4 regions of the Candidatus Aalborgicola defluviihabitans genome follow, and region 3 is predicted to be linked to each of the others. Evidence: predicted binding sites of a transcription regulator. Region 3 holds the regulator's gene; each other region holds the start of a gene.
The links. The regulator sigma-54, encoded in region 3, starts transcription at its own class of promoters, with help from an activator protein. The targets are predictions, from matches to a motif close to TGGCANGNAANCTGCTTT.
Positions count from the first base shown of each region.

Region 1: the regulator sigma-54 is predicted to act here: its motif matches at 3,251-3,268, upstream of IPI80_RS17045 (TorF family putative porin).
Region 2: the regulator sigma-54 is predicted to act here: its motif matches at 1,974-1,991, upstream of nirB (nitrite reductase large subunit NirB).
Region 4: the regulator sigma-54 is predicted to act here: its motif matches at 2,923-2,940, upstream of glnA (type I glutamate--ammonia ligase).

Region 1 is NZ_JADJKN010000023.1:242,499-247,084, forward strand. Features, by position in the region: gene IPI80_RS17030 (MFS transporter) at 1-461, opposite strand, end outside; gene IPI80_RS17035 (amino acid ABC transporter substrate-binding protein) at 522-1,436, opposite strand; gene IPI80_RS17040 (YifB family Mg chelatase-like AAA ATPase) at 1,552-3,099, opposite strand; gene IPI80_RS17045 (TorF family putative porin) at 3,303-4,070, shown strand; gene glnK (P-II family nitrogen regulator) at 4,100-4,438, shown strand; gene amt (ammonium transporter) at 4,451-4,586, shown strand, end outside.
Region 2 is NZ_JADJKN010000005.1:536,027-540,612, forward strand. Features, by position in the region: gene IPI80_RS07295 (formate/nitrite transporter family protein) at 1-37, shown strand, start outside; gene IPI80_RS07300 (protein kinase domain-containing protein) at 49-1,791, shown strand; gene nirB (nitrite reductase large subunit NirB) at 2,052-4,496, shown strand; gene IPI80_RS07310 (type IV pili methyl-accepting chemotaxis transducer N-terminal domain-containing protein) at 4,574-4,586, shown strand, end outside.
Region 3 is NZ_JADJKN010000023.1:487,805-492,390, reverse strand. Features, by position in the region: gene IPI80_RS18325 (THUMP domain-containing class I SAM-dependent RNA methyltransferase) at 1-130, opposite strand, end outside; gene IPI80_RS18320 (THUMP domain-containing protein) at 160-489, opposite strand; gene IPI80_RS18315 (PRC-barrel domain containing protein) at 812-1,618, shown strand; gene IPI80_RS18310 (hypothetical protein) at 1,621-2,004, shown strand; gene IPI80_RS18305 (hypothetical protein) at 2,118-2,228, shown strand; gene rpoN (RNA polymerase factor sigma-54) at 2,279-3,883, opposite strand; gene lptB (LPS export ABC transporter ATP-binding protein) at 3,966-4,586, opposite strand, start outside.
Region 4 is NZ_JADJKN010000005.1:453,691-458,276, reverse strand. Features, by position in the region: gene IPI80_RS06965 (hypothetical protein) at 1-141, opposite strand, end outside; gene IPI80_RS06960 (16S rRNA pseudouridine(516) synthase) at 329-1,102, shown strand; gene IPI80_RS06955 (EI24 domain-containing protein) at 1,086-1,952, shown strand; gene IPI80_RS06950 (competence/damage-inducible protein A) at 1,953-2,753, shown strand; gene glnA (type I glutamate--ammonia ligase) at 2,986-4,401, shown strand.

The DNA of each region.
Region 1 (4,586 bases), 250 kb from region 3:
CGCCAGCCAAACTGCGCTATCAACCACGCCGTCAAAGGAATAAATACGGTACTGGCCAGGCCGCCCAAAAAGGTCATGGTGATGATGGCGCGACGAAAGTCGTGCGGAAAGCGTCGGGTGACTACGGCAAACACCGGTGCGTACAGCATGGCTGCCATGGCTAGGCCCAAGCCGACCCAAACGGCATACAGACCCACTACATGGGTCACCCAGCCATGGGCCAGCAGGCATAGGCCGGCCAGCACGGACCCGGCTGTCATGACGGCGCGCTCGTGCCCGCGATCAATCCAGCGCCCAACAGGGTAGGCCATCAGCCCCTCGGCCAGCAAAGCCAGGCTAAACGCGAGGGAAGACTGTGCACGGGTCAACCCCAGATCATGCTCCAACGGCCCCATGATCAGGGTGAAGGCATAAAACACGCTGCCCCAGCTGATGAGCTGGGCCAATGACAACCAGCCCACCAAGCGCGGGTTGTAAGCGGGTGTGCTGGCTTGTGGTGTCAGCTTTGGGTGCCTGTGTGCTTAGTCGGAAACTTGATCGGAAGGGTACTTCCACAGGTCGCGCAACAGGTAATTCATGGGGATGTTGAGCGAAGTGTTGTTTGGGGGAATGGGTTTGGTGAACCAGCGGTCGTAAATGGTATAGGCCTCGCGGGAACTGATCAGGCGCTTCATTTCCTCGTCGACTATGGCCTTGAGTTCGGGGTCGCTTTTGGACATGACGATGGACAGAGGCTCCAGCGTCAGGTACTTGCCAACCACCTTGAGCTTCGTTGGGTCGGGACGACTGGCGATCAGGCCGAGCAGCAGCACGTCATCCATGGCAAAGGCATCGGCCTGCCCTTTTTCGATCATCTCGGCGGCCTGCTTGTGGTCGTTGACCTTCATGATGTTGATGCGCATCAGCCGCTCGGTGTTGGCACGGGTGACAGCTGCCAGCGAAGGCGTGCCAAAAGACGACAGCAGCGTCAGCCCCTCCATACCCCGCAGGTCGGTAATTTTGCTGTCAGAACGCACCATGAAACGGGTGCCGGTTATGTAATGGGGGATGGTGAAGGCCACTTTTTCACGGCGTTCGGCATTGTTGCCCGTGGAGCCACATTCCAGGTCAGCCTTGTTTTGCTCGATGGCCTTGATCTGGTTGAACTCGGTGACCGGCAGGTACGCAATGGTTAATGTTTTGAGCGCCAGGTTCTTGCGGATCGCCTCAGTTACCTTGAGGCACAGGTCTATGGTGTAGCCAATGGCGTGTTTGTCAGCGTCCAGGTAGGCAAACGGGATGGCTGTACTGCGGTGCGCAAGCGTGATCTTGCCACTCTGGCGTATGCGTTCCAGCACGGGCCCGGCATTGGCGGACCACGAGGTGGCAACCAAGGTCAGGGCGGTCAGGATAGTTGCATTCAGTGTGCGCAGGGCGGTGGCGTGGCGAAACAGCATAGTTGGACACTCTGGTTGTGCGACGGAAGCATGGATTGTCCCGCCAAAAAAGGTATGGCGCATTGTGTGCTAGATACCCAGTTAGCGCAGAATCATATCGGAGTACGCGATGGTCCTAGGGGGACACTGTGCGGCGGTACTGCATGGCCTCGGCCACGTGGCCGATTTGCGTGTGCTGCGAACCAGCCAGATCGGCTATGGTACGCGCCACTTTGAGTGTGCGGTGCGTGCCGCGCGCCGACCAGCCCAGGCGCGCTGCGGCCATGTGCAAAAACTGCAGTGCATCCGCTGCCAGCAGGGCGTGCTGGTCAATGGCCTGGCCTTGTAGGGCCATATTGCTGCTACCCTGACGATCCATGGCCCGCTGGCGAGCCGCCACGCAACGCTGGCGAATACTGGTGCTGGATTCACCCAACTGTGCCCCCAGCAAATCGGAGTGGGGCACCTGGGGTACGTCCACGTGCAGATCGATGCGGTCCATCAGCGGCCCACTCAATTTGGATTGGTAGCGGCGGATCTGATCGGGCGTGCAACGGCAGCGGTGGCTTGCACTGCCCAGGTAACCGCAGGGGCAGGGGTTCATGGCACCCACCAATTGAAAGCGCGCCGGAAATTCGCAGCGCTGCGCCGCCCGCGAGATGGTGATGGCGCCAGTCTCCAGGGGCTCACGCAGCGCCTCCAGTGCTGTGCGCTGAAATTCTGGCATTTCGTCCAGAAACAGGACGCCGTGGTGGGCAAGGGATACTTCGCCGGGACGCGGTGGTGATCCGCCGCCTACCAGAGCCACGGCGCTGGCCGAGTGGTGGGGCGAGCAGGTGGGCCGTTGACCCCAGTTTTCAATCGCAAAGCGTCCGCGCAGGCTGCTGATGGCGGCGCTTTGCAGCGCCTCTTCACATGACATGGGCGGCAGCAGTCCGGCAAAACGTTGCGCCAACATGGACTTGCCAGAACCCGGTGGCCCCACCATGAGCAGACTGTGGCCTCCAGCGGCAGCAATTTCCAGGGCGCGCTTGGCACCGGCCTGACCTTTGACGTCGGCCATATCGGGGCCGGTACGATGCGGGGTGTGCAGAACCGCCTCCACACGGCACCAGCCGTCATCGGGCACGGGCTCCGTGTCGTCCTGGGCCGCTGCAGTGCTGCCAGGCGGGACAAACTGGCGAACCACGTCCAGCAGGTGGCGGGCCCGGTACACCTGAGAGCCAGGTACCAGCGCCGCCTCTTCGGCATTGCCGGGTGGCAATACCAACTTGGGAACTGCAGTGGTGCTGTGCAAGGCCAACGCCATGGCCAATGCGCCCCGCACAGGCTGCAACGCTCCGGTTAGCGACAGCTCGCCGGCAAACTCATAGTCTGCCAAACGGCTGCCGTCAATCTGCCCACTGGCGGCCAGAATGCCCAATGCAATGGGAAGGTCGAGTCGGCCGGAGTCTTTGGGCAGGTCAGCCGGCGCCAGATTGACGGTGATACGTTGGTTGTGCGGAAATTGCAAGCCAGCATTTTGAATGGCGCAGCGAACCCGCTCGCGGGCTTCCTTGACCTCCACATCGGCCAGCCCAACCAGGGTAAAGCTGGGTAGCCCATTGGCCAGATGCACTTCCACGGTGACCCGTGCGGCCTCCAGGCCCCGCAAAGCACGGCTTTGCACCAAAGACAAGCCCATAGCCCATGCTCCCAAAAAGTGCGCACTGTCCAGACCTTTGCGCCCAGGTTATGCACTAGACTAGTGCAAACTGTAAATATATACAGTCATGATAGCGATATCTGTACGCCAACGTCAACGGTCAAGCGCGATACAGACCTTGAATGGCATGTGGCATGCATCGTGCTAAGTGGGACTATCCCCTTAACCGATCGGAGCCTTCAATGCCAACCAAGTCCAAGACCCTTCTCGCCCTCGCCTGTGCACTGGCCAGTACGGCCGCTCTGGCACAAACGGCTGCCCCGGCTGCTGAGCCGCAGTCCACCCTGAGCTTCAACGTAGGCGTTGTGAGCGACTACCGCTTTCGCAGCGTGGCACAGACGTCGTTCAAGCCCGCGCTCCAGTTGGGGGCTGACTACGCCCACAAGAGTGGTGCCTACGTTGGCATCTGGGGTTCCAACATCAATTGGATCAAGGACTATGTGGGTGCCACCGATGGTTCCACCGAAGTCGATCTGTACGGCGGCTTCAAGGGTGAAATCGCCAAAGATTTAACCTTTGACGTGGGCGTGATCACCTACCAATACCCCGGCAACACAGCCGACAAGGTGCTGGTCAACGCCAACACCACAGAAGTCTATGGTGCACTGACCTTCGGCATCGTCACCGCCAAGTACAGCCAGGCCACCAGCAACTTCATTGCCAACCCCGACAGCAAGGGTGCGAACTACCTTGAACTGGCTGCCGCATTGGATCTGGGCAATGGCTTCACGCTGACTCCGCACGTGGGCCGCCAGAGCATTCCCAACCAGGCTGGCAATGCAGGGGATTACACCGATTGGTCGCTGACGCTGACCAAGGACTTCGGTACCGGCCTGACGGCCTCCATAGCAGCCATGACCACTGACGCCAAGGACGCGTTCTACAAGGTCGGAGGCTTTGACAACCTGGGCAAGAACGCACTGACCGTCGGCGTCAAGTACACGTTCTGATGGCGTCGATCAACACACAAGGAAGCACCATGAAACTCGTAACGGCAATCATCAAACCATTCAAGCTCGACGAGGTGCGCGAAGCCCTGTCCGGCATGGGCGTGCAGGGCATCACCGTCACCGAAGTCAAAGGCTTTGGGCGTCAAAAAGGGCACACCGAGCTGTACCGTGGCGCGGAGTACGTGGTCGACTTTTTGCCCAAGGTCAAGATAGAAGCGGCGGTCGACGACGCGCTGGTGGAACGCGTGATTGAGGCCATCGAAGGCGCCGCTCGCACCGGCAAGATCGGCGACGGCAAGATTTTTGTGTACGACCTGGAACAGGTCGTGCGCATCCGCACCGGCGAGACCGGCAACGACGCCCTGTGATTGGAAAACACCATGAAAAAATTATTCATTTCCCTTGCGCTGGGTTGGAGTCTGTTAACCGCGGGTTCTGTCGCGCTGGCGCAGACTGTGGCACCCGCGCTAACACTGGTCCCCAACAAGGGTGACACCGCCTGGATGATGGTCTCCA
Region 2 (4,586 bases), on a different contig from region 3:
GCACCTGAAGACGGCACCCAAGCGTGCATTCCCATAGTCTGCGGCGCCATGGCCCGCGCTTTGAAAATTTCGATAGGGCAGTGTTCGGAGAAAGGGCGCAAGGAGGTCAATCAGGACTTTCATGGCGCCTACATTCCGAACGAGCCACAACTCACCGCAAAGGGCATTGCGCTGGCGCTGGCCGACGGCATCAGCAGCAGCGCGGTCAGCCAAGTGGCCAGCCAGTACGCAGTTGCCGGTTTTCTGGAGGACTACTACTGCACCTCGGACGCCTGGTCGGTCAAGACCTCGGCCAAGCGGATTCTGGATGCAACCAACTCCTGGCTGCATGCGCAATCCCAGCATAGCCAATACCGCTACGACAAGGACCGTGGCTATGTGTGCACGCTCAGCGCCATGGTCCTCAAATCGACCACTGCCCATATATTCCATGTGGGCGACTCGCGCATTTACCGGCTGCGCGGCAACACGCTGGAGCAACTGACTGCCGACCACCGCGTGTGGGTCGGCAACGGTCAGAGCTACCTGGGCCGTGCGCTGGGCGTCAATCCGCAAATCGAGATCGACTACCAGACCCAGCCGCTGGAGCCGGGCGATATCTTTCTCCTGGCCACCGATGGGGTCTACGAACACCTCCACGCCAAGGCCATGGTCGGCATGCTCCATGCTGGTCAGGAAGGACCGTGCGATTTGCAGGCGGTCGCAGAGCAGTTGGTGCAAACCGCCTACGCGCAGGGCAGTACCGACAACCTTACCGTGCAGATTGTGCGGATTGACGAACTGCCCGTGCATGAGGCCCATGAATTTCAGCAGCACCAGTTGGGCCTGCCGTTCCCGCCCATTCTGGAACCCCGCATGGTGTTGGATGGCTACACCATCGTGCGGGAGGTGCATGGCAGCAGCCGCAGCCACATCTACCTGGCCGTGGACAGCGAGACCCACACCCCCGTCATCCTGAAAACACCGTCGATTGACCTGCGCGGCGACCCCGCGTATTTGGAGCGCTTTCTGACCGAAGAGTGGGTGGCCAGGCGTATCAACAGCGCGCATGTACTCAAGCCCTGCCAGCAAACCCGCAAGCGCAATTTTCTGTACGTGGCCACCGAGTTCATCGACGGCCAGACCCTGACGCAGTGGATGACCGACCACCCCACACCCAGCTTAGAGACGGTGCGCAGCATGGTCGAACAAATCGCCCGGGGCTTGCGTGCCTTCCACCGGCTGGAAATGCTGCACCAGGACCTACGCCCCGACAACATCATGATCGACACCACGGGCACTGTGAAGATCATTGACTTTGGCTCGACCCGGGTAGCCGGCATTGCCGAGACCATGACTGCCACACACCCCGAGGCGATTCTGGGCACCGCCCAATACACGGCGCCCGAAATATTTCTGGATGAAAGGGCAACGCCCCGCGCCGATCTGTTTTCGCTCGGCGTGATTGCCTACCAGATGCTGACCGGGCGCCTGCCCTATGGGGCGGAAGTGGCCAAGTGCCAAACCCGCGCGGCGCAAAACCGGTTGCAGTATGCCTCGGTGCTCGAAGACGAGCGGGACATCCCCGCCTGGATCGATGGAGCCCTGCGCAAGGCGGTGCACCCCAACCCGGCCAAGCGCTACGAGGAACTGTCCGAATTTGTCCAAGACCTGCGCCATCCCAACCCGGCATTCCTCAACCGCCACCACGCGCCACTGATAGAACGCAACCCCTTGGTATTCTGGAAGAGCGTTTCTCTCGTGTTGGCCTTGCTGGTGATGGTGCTTGTGGCGCGGACCTCGGGCCACTAATTTCTATACAGACGCTATTTCTTTGATAGCTGGTTACGTAATGAGAAAGAGGGCTAGCGGCCATTTTGTGCACGCACCACGAAAAACAAGCGCGTTGCCCCGTATTGGTGCATTGCAACCCGCTCGTGGGACAAATTCCCGATTGCCCTCTGAAAACCAAACCGCCAAAGCCTGCTCCCACATGGCACAGCTCTTGCGTAATTCCCTGCAGTCATAACGAAGCGCGCACAACGCAACGCTAATTTTTTGGAGTCGCCCGTATGAAAAAAATGAAACTGGTCATGATTGGCAACGGCATGGCCGGTGTGCGCGCGCTGGAAGAGCTGCTGAAGATTGCACCGGAGATGTACGACATCACCGTATTTGGCACCGAACCACACCCCAACTACAACCGCATCTTGCTGTCGCCCGTGCTGGCTGGTGAGCAGACCCTCGATGAGATCGTTCTGAACCCCTGGGAGTGGTACACCGATAACCACATCACCCTGCACGCTGGCTGGACTGTGACCCAGGTGGACCGGGTGCGCCGAGTGGTGCACGCCGAGAACGCAGCGGGCGAAAAAATCAGCACCGCATACGACCGCCTGGTGCTGGCCACCGGCTCCAACCCTTTCATCCTGCCCATTGCGGGCACGGACCTGCCAGGCGTACTAGCCTACCGTGACATTGCCGATACCGAGGCCATGATCGAGGCCGCCAAACACTACAAGCACGCGGTGGTGATCGGCGGCGGCTTGTTGGGTCTGGAAGCCGCCAATGGCCTGATGAAGCGTGGCATGACGGTGAGCGTGGTGCACGTCATGCCCACGCTGATGGAGCGCCAACTCGACGCGACTGCGGGCAAGATGTTGGAAAAATCGTTGCAAGAGCGCGGCATGCAGTTTCTGATTGGTGCACAGACCCAGGAACTGGTAGGTGGCGCCGACGGGCGTGTCACCGCCGTCAAGTTCAAGGACGGCAGCCAAGTACCAGCCGACCTGGTGGTCATGGCCGTTGGCATTCGCCCCAACACGGCCTTGGCCGAGAGCATGCGCCTGTACTGCAACAAGGGCATTGTGGTCAACGACACCATGCAGACCACCACCGATGCACGCATCTACGCCGTGGGTGAGTGCGCTGCGCACCGGGGCATTGCCTACGGCCTGGTGGCACCCCTGTTTGAGCAGGGCAAGGTACTGGCCAACCATCTGGCGATGTTTGGCATTGGCCGCTACACCGGCTCGCTGACCTCAACCAAACTCAAAGTCACCGGTATTGACCTGTTCAGCGCCGGTGATTTCCTGGGTGGCGACGGGGCCGAAGAAATCGTCATGAGCGACCCCTTTGGCGGCGTGTACAAAAAACTGGTGGTCAAAGACGGCAAACTGGTAGGTGCCTGCCTGTATGGCGACACGGTGGACGGCAGCTACTACTTCAAGCTGTTGCGCGAGGGCCGCAGCGTGGCCGACATCCGCGACAAGCTGATGTTTGGCGAGAGCAATATCGGCGAAGGTGGCCACGAAGGCCACAACAAGGCCGCCGCCATGAAAGACAGTGACGAGGTCTGCGGCTGCAACGGCGTGACCAAGGGCACCATCTGCAAGGCGATTAAAGAAAAAGGCCTGTTTACCCTGGACGAAGTGCGCAAGCACACCAAAGCCAGCGCCAGCTGCGGCTCATGCACCGGCCTGGTGGAGCAGTTGCTGATGTTTACCGCTGGCGGCGACTACTCGGCCACGCCCAAAATGAAAGCCATGTGTGCCTGCACCGACCACGGCCACCAGGCCGTGCGCGACGCCATCTGCGCCAACAAGCTGCTCACCATTGCCAGCGTCTTTAACTTCATGGAGTGGAAAACACCCAACGGCTGCGCCAGCTGCCGCCCGGCGGTCAACTACTACCTGATCTCCAGCTGGCCCAAAGAGGCCAAGGACGATCCGCAAAGCCGCTATATCAACGAGCGCAGCCACGCCAATATCCAAAAAGACGGCACCTACAGCGTGATCCCCCGCATGTGGGGGGGCGAGACCACGGCCAACGAGCTGCGCAAGATTGCCGACGCAGTGGACAAGTACCAAATCCCCACCGTCAAAGTCACCGGCGGCCAACGCATTGACTTGCTGGGTGTCAAAAAAGAAGACTTGGTGAATGTGTGGAAAGACATCGGCATGCCCAGCGGCCACGCCTACGCCAAGGCGCTGCGCACGGTCAAAACCTGTGTGGGCAGCGAGTGGTGCCGCATGGGCACGCAAGACAGCACGCAAATGGGCAAAGACATGGAACGCGCCATGTGGCGCATGTACGCGCCGCACAAGGTCAAGTTTGCGGTGTCAGGCTGCCCGCGCAACTGTGCCGAGGCCGGCATCAAGGACGTGGGCGTGATTGGTGTGGACAGCGGCTGGGAGTTGCACATTGCCGGCAACGGCGGCATCAAGACCGAGGTAGCGCAGTTCTTTACCAAGGTCAAAACCAGCGACGAGGTGCTGGAGTACACCGGCGCCTTCATGCAGCTCTACCGCCTGGAGGGCTGGTACCTGGAGCGCACCGTGCATTACGTGAACCGCGTGGGCATGGACTACGTGAAGAAAAAGATTCTGGAAGACGAGGCGGGCCGCAAGGCACTGTGGGCCCAGTTGCAGGCCGCGCTGGAGGGTGAACCCGACCCGTGGTTCGATTTGAAGGAGTCCCAAGTTGATATGCGTCAATTTGAAGCGATTTCGGTCTGAGTTTCAGACTGAATGGTCAGGTTCATCGAAAACTACCAAGGGATACTCCCTATTTATCTCCAAATAGGGTGAACACCATGCACACGATCT
Region 3 (4,586 bases):
GCTCGCCTGATGTGTCGATATACAGCGAGCAGGAGTCGGTGGTCAGGTGGGCGTAGATGCGCACGTCCGGCCACTGGGTGTTGACGTCCGGGCGCACGCCGTGGGCCTTGTCGCGAAAGCGGTCGCACACCGCGTCTTTGATCTTGAGCGCGGCAAAGTTCAGGAAGTGAGCGGGCTGTGCTGGGCCGTCACCTCCACCTTGATGCTTTGCTTGGGTGTGAACCAGATCTCCCAGGCGACCTCAGAGGCCGCACGGTACAGGTCTTGCTCATTGCGGTAGTCGGTGTACGAGAGCTGCACCAGCACGCGCTGCGCGAGACGGCTGTGCAGATTCAGGCGCATGACGTCGCGCCAGGTGGTGCGCGCCATGACGCCGCCCCGGCGGGTCAGCAGGTCTTGGCCCTGCAGGCCGGTGAGGTTATGCACCTCGTGCGCCAGCAGGTCTTCCACGCCAGCGGCGCAGGGGAGAAAAATTTGCAATTGATTCATGAGTGCTTTGGTCTGCGGTTCCGTATTGTCGGACCATTCTTCATTGCGTGGTCTGCAGCGCAGCCCTGTGCGCGTGCCTGCTGTGTCCACCCGGCTCAAGCAATAGTAGCCGCCAGGAGTTTCGACGATTGACCACTCGCTTTCTGACAAGCCGCAATTTGCAGATCCTGAAAAGTTGCATTGGTTCAATGACAACCACACTGGTGTCGTACCCTTCATCCAGCGCCAATAAATCTGCACTCAGTTAGGCAGCGCACAGACCAGGCGGTAGCCTGGCAGCACGATGCAGGCTGTCCTAGGCACTGATCAGGAGTGAAGCACCATGCTGCGCAATATGCAAGAACTCAAGAGCTACACCATCGCCGCGACCGATGGAGATGTGGGCGAACTCACGGACGCCTACTTCGACGACCAATCCTGGGTGGTCCGCTATATGGTGATAAAAACCGGTGCCTGGCTGACCAGTCGCAATGTGTTGATTTCCCCTTATGCGGTGCAACACGCCGACTGGGCTAGCAAGCGCCTGTCTTTAAGCCTGACCCGGGACCAGTTAAAGAATAGCCCGGACATCGATACCAAGAAGCCGGTGTCGCGACAGCACGAGATGGAGTATGCCGACTACTACGCCTATCCTTACTACTGGGGCACAGGAGGGTACTGGGGGGATGGGCTGTATTTGCCGACAGTGCCGATTCGCTCCGAGGCGGCCGAGCTTCACGTCCAGGCCGAGCGCGAGCGCAGCCAACGTGAAGACGACCCGCATCTGCGCAGTTGCGCGGCGGTTGCGGGCTACCATGTCCATGCCAGCGACGGCGACATTGGCCATGTACAAGGCATGCTGGTAGACGAAGTGACCTGGGCCATTCGTTATTTGGTGATTAACACCAGCAACTGGTGGATGGGCAACAAAGTCTTGATTCCACCAGAGTGGATTACCAACGTGAATTGGGCTGACTCCAGCGTTACCGTCAACTTGACCCGGGCGACTGTTCGAAACAGCCCGCACTATGAATCCTCAGCGGACCTCAACCGCAGCCGTGAGCAGGAACTCTACAGTCACTATGGCCGTTCCACCTACTGGGAGCGGGAGCATGCCCGGGAAGTCGTTCCGGCAGGTTTCCTGGACTGACGATGTCCACCATCCAACTTTGCCGCGCGACCAATCCGCCCACGTCCGAGGCGGTGCACATCAACCCCACAGCCGTGCTGTTTGTGGAGGCCGTCCCGGAACAACAGGTCGGACAGACCTCGGTACAGGTTTTCGGTCAGACGCAGGAGAGCATACGGGTCGTCGATTCGTTGGCGAAAGTATTGGAGATGTTGCCGGGCTCTGTTGCCGTACGCCGGCATTACCATGCTGTCGTTCCTCCCGACGGCGGGAGCGTGGTGCATGTCTACCCGTCCAACGTTGCATCCATTGTTTCCGATACGGCGCATGAACCCATGTTCTGGACAATCACTTTCAAGGACCGGTTCGAGCTGCGGGTAATGTCGCCACTGCCGTCGACGCTGTAAAGCTGGCAGCAGCAGCAACTGCAGACCACTCTGGGGCTGCGTCCAATACCGCAACAAGTAAAGTAGATTCAGCGGTCAAGGTCGGCGTCTAAACCAAACACTGCGTCGTAAGTCTGAACGGCAAGTTGCCCACTCAGGATGCTATTGACCTGGTGAAGATGATTGCGGAAAAAGTGAAGGGTGTGAAAAGTGTCAATACTTCCGCTCTTGTCGTAGGCGGTTAACACAACTCCTGGTGGGCCCGTATCCGCCGAGGGGACTGAGGGCATGGCCGCTACAACGCTTTCCTCAGCGATGCAGGGGCGATTTTGAGCCCCTCGCGGTATTTGGCCACGGTGCGGCGGGCGCAGTCGATTCCCTGCTCCTTGAGCATCTCGGAAATCTGGTTGTCGGAGAAGGGCTTCTTGTTGCTCTCGGCGCTGATGAACTGTTTGATGAGTGCACGCACCGCCGTGCTGGAGGCATTACCGCCAGATTCAGTGCCCAGGCCGGAGCCAAAAAAATACTTCAGCTCAAACGTGCCAAACGGCGTGGCCATGTATTTGGCGGTAGTAACGCGGCTGATGGTGGATTCGTGCAGGCCCAATTCATCGGCAATTTCGCGTAACACCAGGGGGCGCATGGCCAGCTCGCCATGGGTAAAAAAGCTTTTCTGCCGCTCCACGATAGCGGTGCTGACCCGCAAAATGGTATCGAATCGTTGCTGGATGTTTTTGATAAACCAGCGCGCCTCTTGCAGGCGCTGTTGCAAGCCGGCGTAGCTGGCGGCGTCTTTGCCGCCACGGTGGTTGCGCAGCACATTGGCATAGATGTCGTGCACGCGCAACTTGGGCATCACGTCGGGATTGAGTATGACGCGAAACTGCGGGCTGGCACCGGGGCGCACCTTGGTGGCGGCAACCACCAGAACATCGGGCACCACAATGTTGCGCTCCACATCCACGAAACGCCGTCCGGGCTTGGGCTCCAACCGGGCAATCAGGGCGATGGCCTCGCGGGTTTGAGCATCCGTGCCGCCGCAGCGCTGCACCAGGGTTTTTACGTCTCGGCGGGCCAGCAAGTCCATGGGTTGCGCGCAGACGCGCAATGCCAGCGCCAACAGCGCGGCACGTTCAGGCGTGGGCGTGTCTAGCGCATCATCAAGTTGGGCGCGCAGTTGCAGACGCAGGCATTCGCCCAGGTTCCGCGCGCCGACACCGGCCGGCTCCAGGTTATGCAGCAGACCCAATGCCACGGTGAAGTGGTGCACCAGGTCTTCCACCTGTTCAGCATCCTCACCGGCCAGGCCACGGGCCAAGTCATCCAGCGGGTCTTCCAGGTAGCCATCGTCGTTGAGCGACTCGATCAGGAAGCGCAAGGCACTGGCATCGGTCTCGCTCAGTCGCAAACGCAAAGCCTGGCGGTGCAGGTGCGATTGCAGGGATTCCTGGCTACGCGCGAGTTCCGTGGCGTCGGTTTCTTCACCGGCGTCCAGATTGTTGGTTTTGGCCTTGGCGTCGGTGCCCCATTCGCCGTCGTCAGGCACCAGCTCAGTGGTGCCATCGCCGTCCCAGTTGGGATCCTCGGATGCGGTCAGGGGCGTAATCTCTTCATCTTTTGGGCCATCAGCCCTCGTCGAATCAGCGTAGTCAGCTATAGAAACAGGAGCAAACTCCACTTCGCGCTCGCCTTCACTGACTGGCGTGTCTGCCTGGGCCAGGCCGAATTCCTCACGCACCGCATCGTCCTGGCTCATTTCCAGAAACGGGTTTTCGTCGAGCATCTGCTCCACTTCCTGGCTCAACTCCAGGGTCGAGAGTTGCAACAGGCGAATGGACTGCTGCAGTTGGGGCGTGAGCGCCAGGTGCTGCGAGACCCGTAATGAAAGGCCGTGTTTCATCAAGTCTCCGCAGGGCCGCCCCAAGGAGACTTAGCCCCCTCGGGGGGCAGCGCAGTGTACGCAGTGACGAGCGTGGGGGCCATTACATTTTGAAGTGCTCGCCGAGGTACACCCGGCGCACATCGGCGTTATCGACGATCTCGGCCGGCGTGCCTTGGGCCAACACCGTGCCGTCGCTGATGATGTACGCGTGGTCGCAAATGCCCAGGGTTTCGCGCACGTTGTGGTCGGTGATCAGCACACCAATGCCACGGCTTTTAAGAAAGTTGATGATGCGCTGGATTTCGATCACCGCAATCGGGTCGATGCCAGCAAAGGGCTCATCCAGCAGGATGAAGCGCGGTCGGGTAGCCAGTGCGCGGGCAATTTCCACGCGGCGGCGCTCACCGCCGGACAACGCCAGCGAGGGCGAGTCACGCAAGTGCTCCACCCGCAGGTCTTGCAGCAGGGCAGTCAGGCGCCGGTCGATATCGGCGTTGCTCAGCGGTTGGCCGGCCTCATCGTGTTGCAGCTCCAGCACCGCGCGTACGTTTTCTTCCACATTAAGCTTGCGAAAGATCGACGCTTCTTGTGGCAGGTAGCCCAGCCCCAGGCGCGCGCGGCGGTGGATCGGCATGTGCTCGATGGAGTGCCCATCAATGGTGATGTCCCCCGCGCTGGCGCGCACCAGCCCGACGATGATGTAAAACGAGGTGGTCTTGCC
Region 4 (4,586 bases), on a different contig from region 3:
TTCACGGTTGTTGACCAACGCACGTACCGTCAGCGGCCAATCTTTGGGAATGCGTTTGCGGTCCGGGGTTTTTGACCGGCGCAGCCAGTAAACGACGCCGCCACCCAGCGCCAATCCCAATACAAAAACAGCATAGATCATGTCACTCACCCTGAATATATGGAGCCATCTGCGTGGCTGTCATAGTTCGTGGCAGTCTACTGCCTTTCGACCGGGTTGCCCAGTGTTTTGCTGCGATGCAGCATCAACATGCCGGCATGGTGGGCTTCGTGGCAAGATTCGGGCGGCACGAGAATCCCCCACAATGAAGACCAACGAGAAACACCGCATGCAGCTACAGGAAATACTTTACTCACAAGGATTTGGCACCCGGCGTGTTTGCGCCGGGCTGGTTCAGCAGGGTTTGGTTCAAGTTTATATGGAAAATGAGTCTCCAGCCCTCGTGGAATGTACGCAAGCCGCTACGGAATTTGTAGCGGATGGGTTGCGCTTCAGGGTCCAGGGGGTGGACTGGCCGTACCATGAAAAAGCCTACCTGATGCTGCACAAGCCCGCTGGCACCGAATGTTCACAAAAGCCATCCACCTACCCCAGCATCTACTCGCTGCTGCCGTCGCCGCTGCGATTGCGGCCACAAAAGGCTGCGGTGCAGGGCGTGCAGGCGGTAGGAAGGCTTGACCAGGACACGACAGGTCTGCTGTTACTGACGGATGACGGCAAGTTCATCCACCGCATGAGTTCACCGCGCCACCATGTTCCCAAGGTCTATGAGGTAACGGTCAAGCACACGCTGGACGCGCGCCAGGTCCAGAAGCTGCTGGATGGGGTGGTGCTGGATGACGACCCCAAACCCGTGCGTGCCGCAGCTTGCGCGGCTGTGGGCCCGCTCCATCTGCGCCTGACCCTTACCGAGGGCAAGTACCACCAGGTCAAACGCATGGTGGCAGCGGTTGGTAACCGCGTGGAGGGCTTGCACCGCTCGCAGATTGGGGGTCTGCGTTTGCCTGTGGACCTGACGCCAGGCCAGTGGCGCTGGTTAAGCGAGGCGGATTTGCAGGCTATTCAAAGCCCGGTATCCTTGTCACATGAGCATGCTATTTGATTCGTTCTGGCGCGCGGCTGCGTACTGCTTGAGGCCGCGGGTGATTCTGTTGTCGGTGTTGCCGCTGGTTCTGGTGGTCGCCCTGACCGTAGGCCTAGGTTATTTCTACTGGGATGTAGCGATGGACCAGGTGCGTCTGTTGCTGGAATCCAGCGAGTTCGTCAACAACGGCTGGGCCTGGCTGGACAGCATTGGGTTGGGACGCATCAAGACGGTGCTGGCCCCAATGGTCGTCATCTTCGTTGTGACGCCCCTGATCGTTATGGTGTCGTTGCTGGTGGTAGCGCTGTTGATGACGCCGATGCTGGTGCGTCTGGTGGCGCTGCGGCGTTTTCCGGCACTGGAAGAGCGCAACGGTGCGTCGTTTCTCTACAGTGTGGCCTGGTCTTTGGGCTCCACGGTGCTGGCACTGCTGGCCACGGTGGCCTCTCTTCCGCTGTGGTTTGTGCCGCCCCTGGTGCTGATTTTGCCGCCGCTGATTTGGGGCTGGCTCACCTACCGGGTCATGTCCTTCGACGCGTTGGCTAACCACGCCAGCGCCGAAGAGCGCCGCACGGTTTTGAAGCGTCATCGCATGCAACTGCTGGGCATGGGCGTGTTGACCGGTTACCTGGGGGCCGCGCCCAGCCTGGTGTGGGCGTTTGGCGCCCTGTTTGCGGTCACTTTCTTTGTCTTCCTGGTGCCGCTGGCAATCTGGATTTACACCCTGGTGTTTGCTTTTTCGTCCCTGTGGTTCACCCATTACTGTTTGGCGGCCTTGCAGGCTCTGCGCCAGGAACGCGCGGCCGAGGCCGTGATCGTGGCGGAAATCCCGGTCGCCGAACCACCGCTTTTGATTTCCGTGGAATAGATCAACATGAACTTTGGCCTCATCATCATTGGCGATGAAATCCTGTCTGGCAAGCGTCAGGACAAGCACCTTGCAAAAACCATTGAGTTGCTGTCTGCACGGGGGCTGCCACTGGCCTATGCCGACTACGTGGGTGACGATCCGCAGCGCATCACCGCGACGCTGGCGCGCGCCTTTGCCTCGGGTGACGTGGTGTTTTCTTGTGGAGGAATTGGTGCCACCCCGGATGACCACACACGCCAGTGCGCCGCGCGGGCCCTGGGGCGTGAATTGGCCCTGCACCCCCAGGCTGAGACGCTGATCCGTGAACGCATGCAGGACTTTGCCCGGGAGAAGGGCGTTGCCTACGAGCCCAACCGCAGTGACAACCTGCACCGGCTCAACATGGGTACGTTTCCTGTCGGTGCGCAGATCATCCCTAACCCGTTCAACAAGATTCCCGGCTTTTACTGCGGGAGCGTTTATTTTGTTCCGGGTTTCCCGGTCATGGCCCATCCCATGATGGAGTGGGTGCTGGACACGCACTACCACCACCTGTTTGTGCAGGATGCTTGGGTCGAGCAGTCGGTCATCGTGTTTGGGGCCATGGAGGCCAGCCTGACCCCGCTCATGGAGGACATTGAGCGTGACCATGCGGTCAAGGTGTTCAGCCTGCCCAGCGTGGACCACGCACAGTACGGGCACCATATCGAGCTTGGTGTAAAAGGCGCACCCGCTGCTGTAGCCCCCGCTTATGCTGCCCTGCTGCAGGGTTTGGGGCAGGCGCATGCCAAGTTAGGCCCTGAGATGGTGCGCAAATAGAATTGCACTTAATTGGTGCACGCAAAAGAGCCTTGATTTGGTGCATCAACCGAAATGGCAGGCGTTCGCCCCCCGCTTCACACGCGGACTTTGACGCAACACAACGGAAAACTGACGTGTCTCAAGGCAAAATAGCCTGATTTACCAAAAATGGTGCTTGCCCGGGTTTTGGCACAAAAACTGCAATGGAGGCAAGGCGAGAATTTTCACAACCGTGTAACAGGAGTATTTGATGGCCAAGACCGTCGCAGACGTGATGAAGATGGTGAAAGAGAACGAAGTCAAGTTTGTCGACTTCCGCTTCACCGATACCCGCGGCAAGCAGCAGCACACCACCGTGCCTGTTTCGCACTTTGATGAAGACAAGTTTGCGTCGGGCCATGCGTTTGACGGTTCGTCCATTGCTGGCTGGAAAGGCATTGAAGCGTCGGACATGTTGCTCATGCCCGATCCCAACACTGCCAACATCGACCCTTTCTTTGAAGAAACCACCATCATCATGAATTGTGATGTGGTTGAGCCTGCCGACGGCAAGGCCTACGACCGCGATCCGCGCTCCATCGCCAAGCGCGCTGAAGCCTACCTCAAGGCCTCCGGCATTGGCGACACGGCCTTCTTCGGCCCAGAGCCAGAGTTCTTCATTTTTGATGGCGTACGTTGGAGCACCGAACCCAACAACACCTTCTACGAAATCGACGAGTACGAAGCCCCCTGGAACAGCGGCTCCAAGCTCGAAGGCGGCAACCGCGGCCACCGTCCCACCACCAAGGGCGGCTACTTCCCCGTGCCCCCGGTCGACAGCACGCAAGACATGCGCGCCGAGATGTCCCTGATTCTCGAATCCCTGGGCATCCCGGTTGAAGTGTTCCACCACGAAGTGGCGGGCGCGGGCCAAAACGAAATTGGCACCCGCTTCTCGACTTTGGTCGAGCGCGCCGACTGGACCATGCTGCAAAAGTATGTGATCCACAACGTGGCCAATGCCTACGGCAAAACCGCTACTTTCATGCCCAAGCCCTACCACGGCGACAACGGCTCTGGCATGCACGTGCACCAGTCGGTGTGGAAAGACGGCAAGAACCTGTTTGCTGGCGACGGCTATGCCGGTTTGAGCGACTTCGCGTTGTATTACATCGGCGGCATCATCAAGCATGCCCGTGCGCTGAACGCCATCACCAACCCCGGCACCAACAGCTACAAGCGCCTGGTTCCGCACTTCGAAGCACCGGTCAAGTTGGCTTACTCGGCCAAGAACCGTTCTGCTTCGATCCGCATCCCGTTTGTGGCCAACCCCAAGGGCCGTCGCGTGGAAGCCCGCTTTCCCGATCCATTGATGAACCCTTACCTGGGCTTTGCCGCTCTGCTGATGGCCGGTCTGGACGGCGTGGAAAACAAGATCCACCCCGGCGAAGCGGCTACCAAAGACTTGTACCATTTGCCTCCCGAAGAGGACAAGCTGGTACCCACCGTGTGCCACAGCCTGGACCAGGCGCTGGAATGCCTGGACAAAGACCGTGCGTTCCTGACCAAGGGCGGCGTGTTCTCCGACAGCATGATCGATGCCTACATCGAGCTCAAGATGAGCGAAGTGACCCGCTTTCGCATGGCGGTGCACCCGGTTGAATACGATATGTACTACTCCCTGTAATGGGATTTGGCTGCCCATTCGGGGGCAGTCATTGTGGATTGATCGAAAAGGACGGCACTCGCCGTCCTTTTTTTTTGCAACCAATGGTTAGCAAAGTGATCACATAGCGACATCGGTGAGGCGAAATTTTGTTTTTGCCTCTTTTTGAAGCATACTGGCTGGCCAACCTTGAACGGGCTGTGTGG